One region of the Streptomyces sp. NBC_00872 genome, then DNA from elsewhere that is predicted to be linked to it. Evidence: riboswitches for the same ligand, from Rfam matches in the RefSeq annotation. Region 1 holds a riboswitch; each other region holds the start of a gene.
What was found. Region 1 has a riboswitch for cyclic di-AMP ahead of OG214_RS04800 (peptidoglycan DD-metalloendopeptidase family protein). Riboswitches for the same ligand answer to the same signal wherever they lie in the genome.
Positions count from the first base shown of each region.

Region 2: another riboswitch for cyclic di-AMP. It lies ahead of OG214_RS24230 (transglycosylase family protein); the one in region 1 lies ahead of OG214_RS04800 (peptidoglycan DD-metalloendopeptidase family protein).
Region 3: another riboswitch for cyclic di-AMP. It lies ahead of OG214_RS21090 (M23 family metallopeptidase); the one in region 1 lies ahead of OG214_RS04800 (peptidoglycan DD-metalloendopeptidase family protein).

Region 1 covers NZ_CP108806.1:1,139,743-1,143,010, forward strand. Annotated here, with positions in the region: gene OG214_RS04795 (SGNH/GDSL hydrolase family protein) at 1-235, opposite strand, end outside; gene OG214_RS04800 (peptidoglycan DD-metalloendopeptidase family protein) at 421-1,371, opposite strand; cyclic di-AMP (ydaO/yuaA leader) riboswitch at 1,376-1,535, opposite strand; gene OG214_RS04805 (tyrosine-protein phosphatase) at 1,973-2,770, shown strand; gene OG214_RS04810 (S8 family peptidase) at 2,913-3,268, shown strand, end outside.
Region 2 covers NZ_CP108806.1:5,624,711-5,627,978, forward strand. Annotated here, with positions in the region: gene OG214_RS24225 (transglycosylase family protein) at 1-472, shown strand, start outside; cyclic di-AMP (ydaO/yuaA leader) riboswitch at 994-1,166, shown strand; gene OG214_RS24230 (transglycosylase family protein) at 1,169-1,936, shown strand; gene eno (phosphopyruvate hydratase) at 2,388-3,268, shown strand, end outside.
Region 3 covers NZ_CP108806.1:4,930,319-4,933,586, reverse strand. Annotated here, with positions in the region: gene OG214_RS21090 (M23 family metallopeptidase) at 185-1,216, opposite strand; cyclic di-AMP (ydaO/yuaA leader) riboswitch at 1,228-1,382, opposite strand; gene OG214_RS21085 (PP2C family protein-serine/threonine phosphatase) at 1,700-2,845, opposite strand; gene OG214_RS21080 (MerR family transcriptional regulator) at 3,185-3,268, opposite strand, start outside.

The sequences.
Region 1 (3,268 bases):
AGCGGAAATCTCCGTGCACGGTGTCCGCGGGACCGGGCGGGAGGGCCGCCTCGCCGGTCACCGGATCGGTGAGCCGGTCAGCCAGTTGATCGGCGAGCAGAACCGCGAGCCGGTCCGCCCAGCCGACATACCGTCCATCGGGTCCGGGATCGCCCACGCCCTCCGTGAAGCTGTCACCGATCGCCGTGTACGACCCGAATACGCCTCTTCTTCTTGATCTCGAATCGTCTGCCACAACACCACATCTTTCACCCGCAGATGTGACCTACGCGACCGTAAGAAACGGTTGACGAGGGGTGAGATACACCATTGGTCAATTTTCGGCCAAGCGGGAATATGCCCAACGCTCTCCGTCCGGCACGGAACTGCCGGACGGAGAGCGGAGAAAGGACGTTGCCATGCCTCGAACGGGGCCGTGTCTCAGATGTTGACACCCTGATCGCGGAGATACGCCAGCGGGTCGATGTCCGAGCCGTAGTCCGGTCCGGTACGGATCTCGAAGTGCAGGTGCGGACCCGTGACATTGCCGGTGGCGCCGGAGAGACCGATCTGCTGGCCCTCGCTGACGGTGTCGCCCTCGGAGACGGATATGGAGGAGAGATGGGCGTACTGCGAGTAGCGGCCGTCACTGTGCTCGATGACGATCTGGTTGCCGTACGAGCCGCCCCAGCCCGCCGCCACGACCGTGCCCGCGCCGACCGCCTTCACCTCGGTGCCCGTGTCGACCAGGAAGTCCACACCGGTGTGGTAGCCGCTGGCCCAACTGCTGCCCGAGGCGTGGTACGGAGTGCCGATCTGCGGATCGTCGACCGGCGTGGTGAAGCCGGAGTCGCTGCTCTGCTCCGGCGTGTCGGCGGGCGCGGGCGTCGACGCCCCGTTGTCGTCGGCCGGTGTGGCGGTCGACGGGTCCGAGGAACCGCCGTCGGAGGAGTGGGACGGCTCGGCCGGCTTCGCGGGACGGGTGTGCTCCCCGCCCCTCGTCTTGATGGTCAGCTTGAGCCCGGGGTGGATCAGCGACGGGTCGGATCCGACGGCCTTGCGGTTGTCCGCGTACAGCTTGTGCCAGCCGCCCCGGACATGCTGCTCCTTGGCGATCTTCGACAGGGAGTCGCCCGGGACCACGGAGTAGATCCGGGTCTTGGCGGCACTCTTCTTGGCGGTGGCCTTCTTCGCGCCGGCCTGCTCCCCGCCGAGCTGTTGCTGGGAGACGGCCTCGGGCGCGCTGGCGGGTGCGGCCTTCTGCGCGGCGTGCGCGCCGGTGGCACCGATGAGCGGAAGTGCGATGGCGGCTCCACCGGTACCGGCGGCTATGAATCCGCGCGATACCGGGTTGTTGGCCTTGTGACGGCGGTGCTTACCCTTCGCGGGCATGGCGAATTCCTCTCCGGCGCCTGCGAGGTGAGCTGTCGGGTTCGGACTGGAGATGCCCGGTCGCACTTACCGCGCGACTTCACCCCAAGCCGTTCCGGAGTTCCGGATCGGCGTACTACCTGGGTCCCCCGCTCCTGCCACGCATTGCTTGACGATAAGAATTCCGGACGGCGGCAGGATTCGGCGGTCCGACCGGATTGAGGGTGAACGTAGGCGAGTGGGGCGAGTGGAACAAGGGATGCTTTTCCACCGACAAGTCGCACTCGCATTTAACCCGGTTTTACCGGTCACCCTGTGTCGACAACGATCTCCGAACTCCGCGTCGGACAAGGAATTCGAATACATGGCACCGCCACGGAACGTCACGGATATGATCCTGGTCACGGACCGGAACCCATCTCCACCGCGACCGGGGCAGGGTGTAAGGAATCACCCAATACGGACAGATGGGCATTTGGGCGATATCCATCCGCGAATAATGTCCGAATGCTCCCACTGGATTCCCGACAGTCGAACTGATTGCCACACGAACAGATGTCGTACTGTCAGAGGTCGACAGCGTCGGCGAGCCGCGCCGACGGCAGACACGGAGGAGCAGGCCGTGACGCAGCAGGTCCCGTCGACAGAGCCCGAGCTGGCCGGCGTGCGCAACTTCCGCGATGTCGGAGGACTGCCCACCACGGACGGCAGGCAGGTCCGTCCGGGCCGGCTCTTCCGCAGCGGCCATCTCGCCGGCGCCACCGCGGCCGACGCGGCCTTTCTCTCGTCCCTCGGACTTCACACGATCTTCGACTTCCGCAATGCGGCCGATCTGAAGCTCGACGGCGCGGACGTGGAACTGCCCGGCGTGCGCAATGTGAACATTCCGCTCACCGACCCCGCCGACGGCGCCGAGTTCTGGCGGATGGTCAGGGACGGCGATCTGGACCAGCTCCGCTCGCTCCTCGCGGACGGCAGGGCCGCGGCCCGGATGACCGGCTCGTACCGCTCGATCATCAAGGAGCGCACCGCCGAGCACAGCCGTGTCCTGCACGCCCTCGCCGAGGACAGCGTGCCGGCGCTCATGCACTGCGCCGCGGGCAAGGACCGGGCCGGTCTCTCGATCGCGGTGGCCCTGCTCGCGGTCGGGGTGGAGCCCGAGGCGATCGAAGCCGACTATCTGAAGTCGAACGACCCGCACCGCCGTTATCCGGTCCGGCGCAGCGACAATTCGCCCACCGGGACGCCCACCGAGGTGATGGACCTGCTCAGCCCGCTCTTCGACGCGCGCGCCGAGTATCTCGCGGCGGCCTTCGAGACCATCGAGAAGACCTGGGGCAGCACCGACACCTATCTGGCCGAGGGGCTGAGACTGGCCCCCGAAACCCGTGAACGGCTCCGCGCCCGCCTCCTCGACTAGGCCCTGTCCGGTCAATCGCGCCGGTGTCGTGGTTGGGACATGTCCCAACCACGACACCCCTGAAGCAGTGACAGCCCCTCCGGCGCTACCAGATTCTGTCCAACAGCGCGTGACAGCGCAGTTGAACGAAGGGGCTGGACAGATGAGACGTATCCGCCTGACGGCGGCGGTATCCATGGCCTTGCTGATGACCGTGGGTGCCGTGGCGCCGGTCGCGGCCCGGCCCTCCGCCCGGGACGCGGCGACCGACGGGCCCGCCGCCACCGGCGCCACCGCGGTGGGCACCCCCACGACGGTGCGGCTGATCACCGGTGACCGGGTGACGCTCAGCACGGGCCCGGACGGAAAGCACGCGGCCTCGGTCCGGCCCGGCCCCGGCCGTGACGGCATCCTCTTCCGGACCGCCGAGCAGGACGGCCGGCTGTCCGTCCTGCCGTCCGACGCGGCGGACCTGGTCTCCGCGGGAACGCTGGACCGGGAACTGTTCGATGTGACCGC
Region 2 (3,268 bases), 4.5 Mb from region 1:
GGCCGCGCAGGACGACCGGAGCGACAGCCCCGCGGACGCTCCCTCCGGTACTCCGGACGCCACGCCCTCCGCCCCCTCCGACGGGAAGACGCCGCCCGGAGAGCCGGTCCCCTCCGGTTCGGCCACCACGCCCGCACCGGGAACCTCCGCTTCCGCGGACGGCGGCAAGGGCGCTGAGGGCCTCGGCTCCGACGGTCTTGGCGCCGACGGCCTCGGTGGCACCGCCGCCGGCGGTACGGAGTCGGCCAAGGGCAAGCACCGCGGTGAGGCCGCCCAGGAGGATGCCGTAACGGGCAATTCGGATGAAGGGCTTGATTACGGCCGTCATGCCTCACGGGGTGACGGACTGTCGCGTAGTACGGACGGTCTGACGGATCGTGCGGAATCGCCCGCTCCGGCGGAGGCCGACCGGCCCGTCGAGCGCAACTGGCTGATCGCCGACGGGCAGAAGGTGCTCGGCGGCTGGCTGTGAGACGAACGGGCTGACGGCTCCGGGGCTGTCGGCGCGGTGGCTGAGGGGTGAACGGGGGGCGGCCGGTGTGCCGCCCCCCTGGCGCGCCCCGGCGCTTCCCGCTGGGCCCCGGTGTGCCCCGGTGTGCCATGGGGGTGTCCTCCCTGGCCGCGGCCCTGATCTCCCCCTGGCTCCCTCCGCGTCTCCCCCTCGGTCTCCCCCCTCGGCCTCTTCCTTGATCCCGCCCTTGAACTGCCGTGAAGTGGCACGGATGCAAGGGTAGTTCGCTGCCCTATGTCCACTTCTGTGCAAGTGAGACAAGGGTCTCTTTGCTGCAACTAGGGACTTTTGGCCTACGGGTTGCCCCGCTTTCCGCTCTCACCAGCGGAAATGCGTAAACCCGGAGGGTGGGTAAGGGTGTTATTTCCCTGATGTTCTCCTTTGAAGAACCGACGGGCCTGTGATTACGGTCTGAACCGCTCGCACCGCGGGCCTCGTCGACCGTCACGCCGAATCCTGCCGTCGGTCGGGGGGAGTAGTCGTCGCGTCATGCGCCGAAGGCAGGAGCGGGGGACCCAAGGTTTGTGCCGGCCCCGGCCGTCGAGAGACGGCCGACGACCGGCTAGGGGTGAAGCCGGGTGCGCGAGCACCCGGCCGGGCAACTCACTTGGCCCGAACCCGACAGCTCACCTCGTAGGCGTCGGTGAGGAGAGTTCCATGCCGCGTTCCAGCAAGGGTTCCAGCAAGGGCAGGCACCGCCGTCCCTCCCGCTCCGTGACCGCCCGCTACGCCACGCTCGCCGGCATCACCGGCGCCGCTGTCGCGGTCCCGCTGATCGGCGCCACCTCCGCGTCCGCCGCGACCGCCTCCGAGTGGGACCAGGTCGCCCAGTGCGAGTCCGGCGGCAACTGGTCCATCAACACCGGCAACGGGTACTACGGCGGACTCCAGTTCAGCGGCTCCACTTGGGCCGCCTACGGAGGCACCGCCTACGCGGCCAGGGCCGACCTCGCCTCGAAGTCCCAGCAGATCGCCGTCGCCGAGAAGGTCCTGGCCGGCCAGGGCAAGGGCGCGTGGCCCACCTGCGGGGTGAACCTCTCCGGCGCCGCGTACGACGGTGGCTCGGCGGGCTCGGGCTCCGGCTCTGATTCCGGTTCCGGTTCCGCTTCGAATTCCGGCTCCGGCTCCGGCTCCGGCTCGGGATCCGGCTCCGGTACGGGAGAACAGGCCTCCCCGCAGCAGACCCGGCCCGCGCAGCCGAAGCGGGAGCAGGCGCAGCCCGCCTCGCGCGGTGAGACCCGCGCCGCCACGGCCACGATCGAGAAGGGCGACGGCGAGTACAAGGTCAAGTCCGGCGACAGCCTCTCCAAGATCGCCGCCGCGCAGCAGGTGAAGGGCGGCTGGAAGAAGCTGTTCGACCTGAACAAGGACATCGTCCGCGACGCCGATCTGATCTACCCGGGCCAGCAGCTCCACCTGAGCTGACCCGCCCCCCGATCCCCCCGGCCCGGCGCGTGATCCCCCGTACGCGCCGGGCCGGGGTCTGCCCTCTTCCCGGCGTACGGAGGGGGCACTCGGGGAGTACGGAGGGGGTACGCGGGGCGGCGCTCACGGCGGTGCGCACGACGGTGCTCATAGGTGCGCCGAGGCGCTCGGGTGCTAGGTCCTGTCCGGCGGATCTTCGTGGGCCCGGAACGCCTGGCACGGCACCTCGCCGCGTTGTCGGAGTCGTCCAAGTACGTCCAGTACGAGGACGATCCTCCGCCTTGCGATGTACCGCACCAGACGCCCCGGGCTGATCCACGAAGATCCGCCGGACAGGACCTAGATCCGTCCCAGCGGGCGGGCACCGGGCGGCCGACGTCTCCGAGCCGGTTAGGCTCTTGCCGCAAGGCCAATGAGACCCTGCACTCCAAGCGTCACATCCCAGAAGGAGATGCTCGTGCCGTCCATCGACGTCGTCGTAGCCCGGGAAATCCTGGACTCCCGAGGCAACCCCACGGTCGAGGTCGAGGTCGGCCTCGACGACGGCAGCACCGGCCGTGCTGCTGTCCCCTCCGGTGCCTCCACCGGTGCGTTCGAGGCCGTGGAACTCCGTGACGGAGACCCCGACCGCTACCTGGGCAAGGGTGTCGAGAAGGCCGTACTCGCCGTCATCGAGCAGCTCGGCCCGGAGCTCGTCGGCTACGACGCCACCGAGCAGCGCCTGATCGACCAGGCCATGATCGACCTGGACGCCACCGAGAACAAGGGCTCGCTCGGCGCCAACGCCATCCTCGGTGTCTCCCTCGCCGTCGCGCACGCCGCCTCCGAGGCCTCGGACCTCCCGCTCTTCCGCTACCTGGGCGGCCCGAACGCGCATCTGCTGCCCGTTCCGATGATGAACATCCTGAACGGCGGCTCGCACGCCGACTCCAATGTGGACATCCAGGAGTTCATGATCGCCCCGATCGGCGCGGAGTCCTTCTCCGAGGCGCTGCGCTGGGGCGCCGAGGTCTACCACACCCTCAAGAAGGTCCTGAAGCAGAAGGGGCTCTCCACCGGCCTCGGCGACGAGGGCGGCTTCGCGCCGAACCTGGAGTCCAACCGCGCCGCGCTGGACCTGATCCTCGAAGCCATCAAGGAAGCCGGCTATGTGCCGGGCCGCGACATCGCGCTCGCGCTCGACGTCGCCGCCTCCGAGTTCTACAAGGACGGCTCGTACGAGTTCGAGGGCAAGTCCCGCTCGGCCGCCGAGATGACCGAGTACTACGAGGAGCTGGTCGCCGCCTACCCGCTCGTCTCCATCGAGGACCCGCTCTTCGAGGACGACTGGGC
Region 3 (3,268 bases), 3.8 Mb from region 1:
GCCCAGGCGTCGGGGGGCGAGCGCCGGAGCCGCCGGGGACCGGACTGTGCCAGTCACGCCACGGTGGTCGAATCGGGGACAGAGCCCCGGGCCCGGGTCAGGCCGTGGTCAGGGAGTCAGACCCGGGTCATGGGGTCAGACCCTGGGCAGGAAGCCAGGCCCGGATCATGGGGTCAACCCCGGGTCAGGGAGTCAGACCCTTGCTGCTCAGCCAGCTCATGGGGTCGATACCGGAGCCGCCCGCGGTGTGCACCTCAAGGTGCAGATGCGGCCCCGTCACATTGCCGGTCGCGCCGACCCGGCCGATGGTCTCGCCGGTGGTGACCTTCTGCCCGGCGGTGACGGTCATCGAGGACTGGTGGCAGTACCAGATCTCCGTACCGTCATCCAGCTCCAGGATGGTGCGGTAGCCGTACGAGCCCGACCAGCCGGCGGAGGTGACCGTGCCGCTGTGCACGGCCTTGACCGGGGTGCCCGTCGGGGCGGCGAAGTCCAGACCGGTGTGGTAGCCGGAGGACCACATGGAGCCGGACTCACCGTAGGTGGAGGTAATGGTGTACGAGGAGGTGGGAAGGGCGAAGCTGGCCGCCAGTTTCGCGAGGCGCTCCGCCTCCGCCTTGGCCTTGGCCTCCGCCTCGGCCTTCTTCTTGGCCTCTTCGATCTTCTTCTCGGCCTCGGTCTGCTGCTTCTTGGCCAGTGCCGCGGCCTGCTCGGCCGCCACGCGCTCCGCGGCCGCCTTCTCCGTCGCGTCGGCCTCGTTCTGCTGCTGCTCCGCCTGCTGGAGGATCCGGGCCCGCAGGGCCTCGCCCGCGTCCGTGGCGCCCTGCTCCGCGTCCGCGGCGGTCATACCGGCGGTGGTGAGCGGGGCGCTGGCCAGCAGGTCCGGCTCGGCCTCGTCCGCCGCCAGCGATCCCATGCCCGGGAGCGACCCGGCGTCGGGAAGATTGTCGGTGATGGCGTCGGGCAGGGATATGGAGACCGCGGGCTTGTCCTGCGCGGTGGCCATGCCGCCCGCGCCGACGGCGGCTATGACACCGACGCCGAGGACGGTGGAGCTACGGGCGAAGCCGTTGCGCTGCTTGCCGACACGATGCCTGCCGCGTACCGGGCGTACGGACTCCTCGGTCGGGTTCCACTCGCCCCATGCCCGTTCCGGCTCGCTGCCGAAGGAGGTGGTTTCGAAGGGGGCGGTGGGGGCAGGCTGATTGGACGCCACTGAGGCGCACTCCTTTCCTTCCTTCTCGCCTACCGGGTTAGCTGACGGGTTCGGAGCAGGAAGGTCTCCTACGGTCGCCCTGCGCCGCACGAGGCAGCGAAGAACTTCCGATTCACCCCAATTGGTGGTTCCCCGGTTCCCTTGCGGGATTCGGCGCATGAGCACGGTGCCGACTCTTACGACGGCTGGGACGACCGCGCTGCGTTATCGAACGTTAATAGAGACCAGGCCCTTATTCCAAGCCGTTCCCGGTGATCATTAACAACTTCGCATCGGACACACCAGGGCACATGCATACGCAATCGGGCGAGCTGACTTCCTTTCAGTACGCCCCACTTACCTGACGGTATGTCAAATGTTATGCGGAGGGATACCTGTCGATCACACACGGTGGTGACGGCGGACTCGGCGTCAGCGAACGGCGTCAGCGAACGGCGTCCGGCAACCGTCAGGGAACCCAGGCAACTGCTCCAGGGAACTGCTTCAGGGAACGAGGGGTATCGTCCTGCGCCGCTCCGGCTGCCCCTCCGTGGGGCGGTTCACCGCCAGCAGCGCCATGTCGTCCTGGCTCCCGCCGCCGGTGTGCAGCCGGACGTCGTCGATCAGCGCCTGGAGCAGTTCGTCGGGCCCCTGGAAGATCCGTCCGTCGAGCCGGTCGCTCGGCACATAGAAGACCCCGTGGGCGTCACGCGCCTCGGAGAGTCCGTCCGTGTAGAAGAGCAGCGTCGAGCCGGCCGGGTAGAAGGCCTGCTGGGCACGGTCCGGCCATGCGGCCAGTTCGCTCATCCCGAGGGGCAGCGCGGGGTCGCGCGTCTCCAGCATCCGTACCGCGCCGTCCTCGCACATCAGCAGCGGATCGGGATGGCCCCGGTTGACCAGCCGCACCACGCTCCCGTCGTGCGGGATCTCGGCGAGCACCGCCGTGGTGAACCCCTCGAAGGCGTCGAGCCCGCCCCGTCTGCTCCCGTCGCGGGTGAGCGCGCGCTCCAGCCGCTGCGCCACGCCCTCCAGCGATCTTTCCTGCTCGGCGGCCTCCCGGAAGGACCCGATGACGACGGCCACCGCCTCGACCGCCTCCAGCCCTTTCCCCCGTACGTCCCCCACCACCAGTCGTACCCCGTACGGCGTGTCCTGTACGGCGAACAGATCGCCGCCGATGAACGCGCCCTCCTGGGCCGCCTCGTACCGCGCGGCGATACGCAGCCCCCCGATCCGCTCGGCGGGTCTTGGCAGTACCGCCCGTTGAGCGGTCTCGGCGATGATCCGGGCCGAGGCGAGCCGCTGCCCGCTGCGGCGCAGTACCCCGCCGATGTAGAGCGCGAGAAGAGACACGATCACCACCGTCAGCAACTCACTGAGCGACTCCAGCGTGTTGAGCGAGTTGGCGTAGAGGTGCATCGACAGTTCGGCGCAGACCGCCGCGACGCTGATCAGCAGCGTGCCGATCAGCGGGTAGAACGGCGCCGCGACCAGGGGTGAGGCCGCGTACAGGGGGGCGGCGGTGACCCGCGTCGGGGTCGAGAGATCGAGGACTACCCCGACGCCGATCACCAGGACGGGGAGAAAGCGCACCAGCCGGCGGCTGGTACGGATACGGCTTTCCGGCATCGGTGACCCGTCGGCGGACATCGGACCGGTCAGATCGTCGGCCCGCGCGCCTCTGCCACTCAGGGTCTCCCTGAGCTTGCTCAGCTTCCCCACCAGTGGTCACCTGCCCGGTTCCGCCTAGGGCTGCGGACGGTACCGCGCCCCACCCAGGCTGGCCGCTGCCGTCCTCGGCGGCGACTCGCCGTCGGCCGAGTGGGCTATGGAGGAGGTCGGATCGCGACCGGCTCCTCAGCAGGTCAGACGGCCGGACGGCCGGACGGCCCGGTCGTTCGGTCATATGGCCGGTCGGTCGCCACGTCGGTCGCCGGGCCGGTGCCCGGTCGCCGCCGAGTCTGCCGACCGGCCGGCCGTACCGACCGGTCAGCCAGTCAGGTGGTGCTCGGCGTACACCTTCATGGCGTCCCGTACGAGCACTGCTGTCCCTTCACCGTACTTGTCATAGGC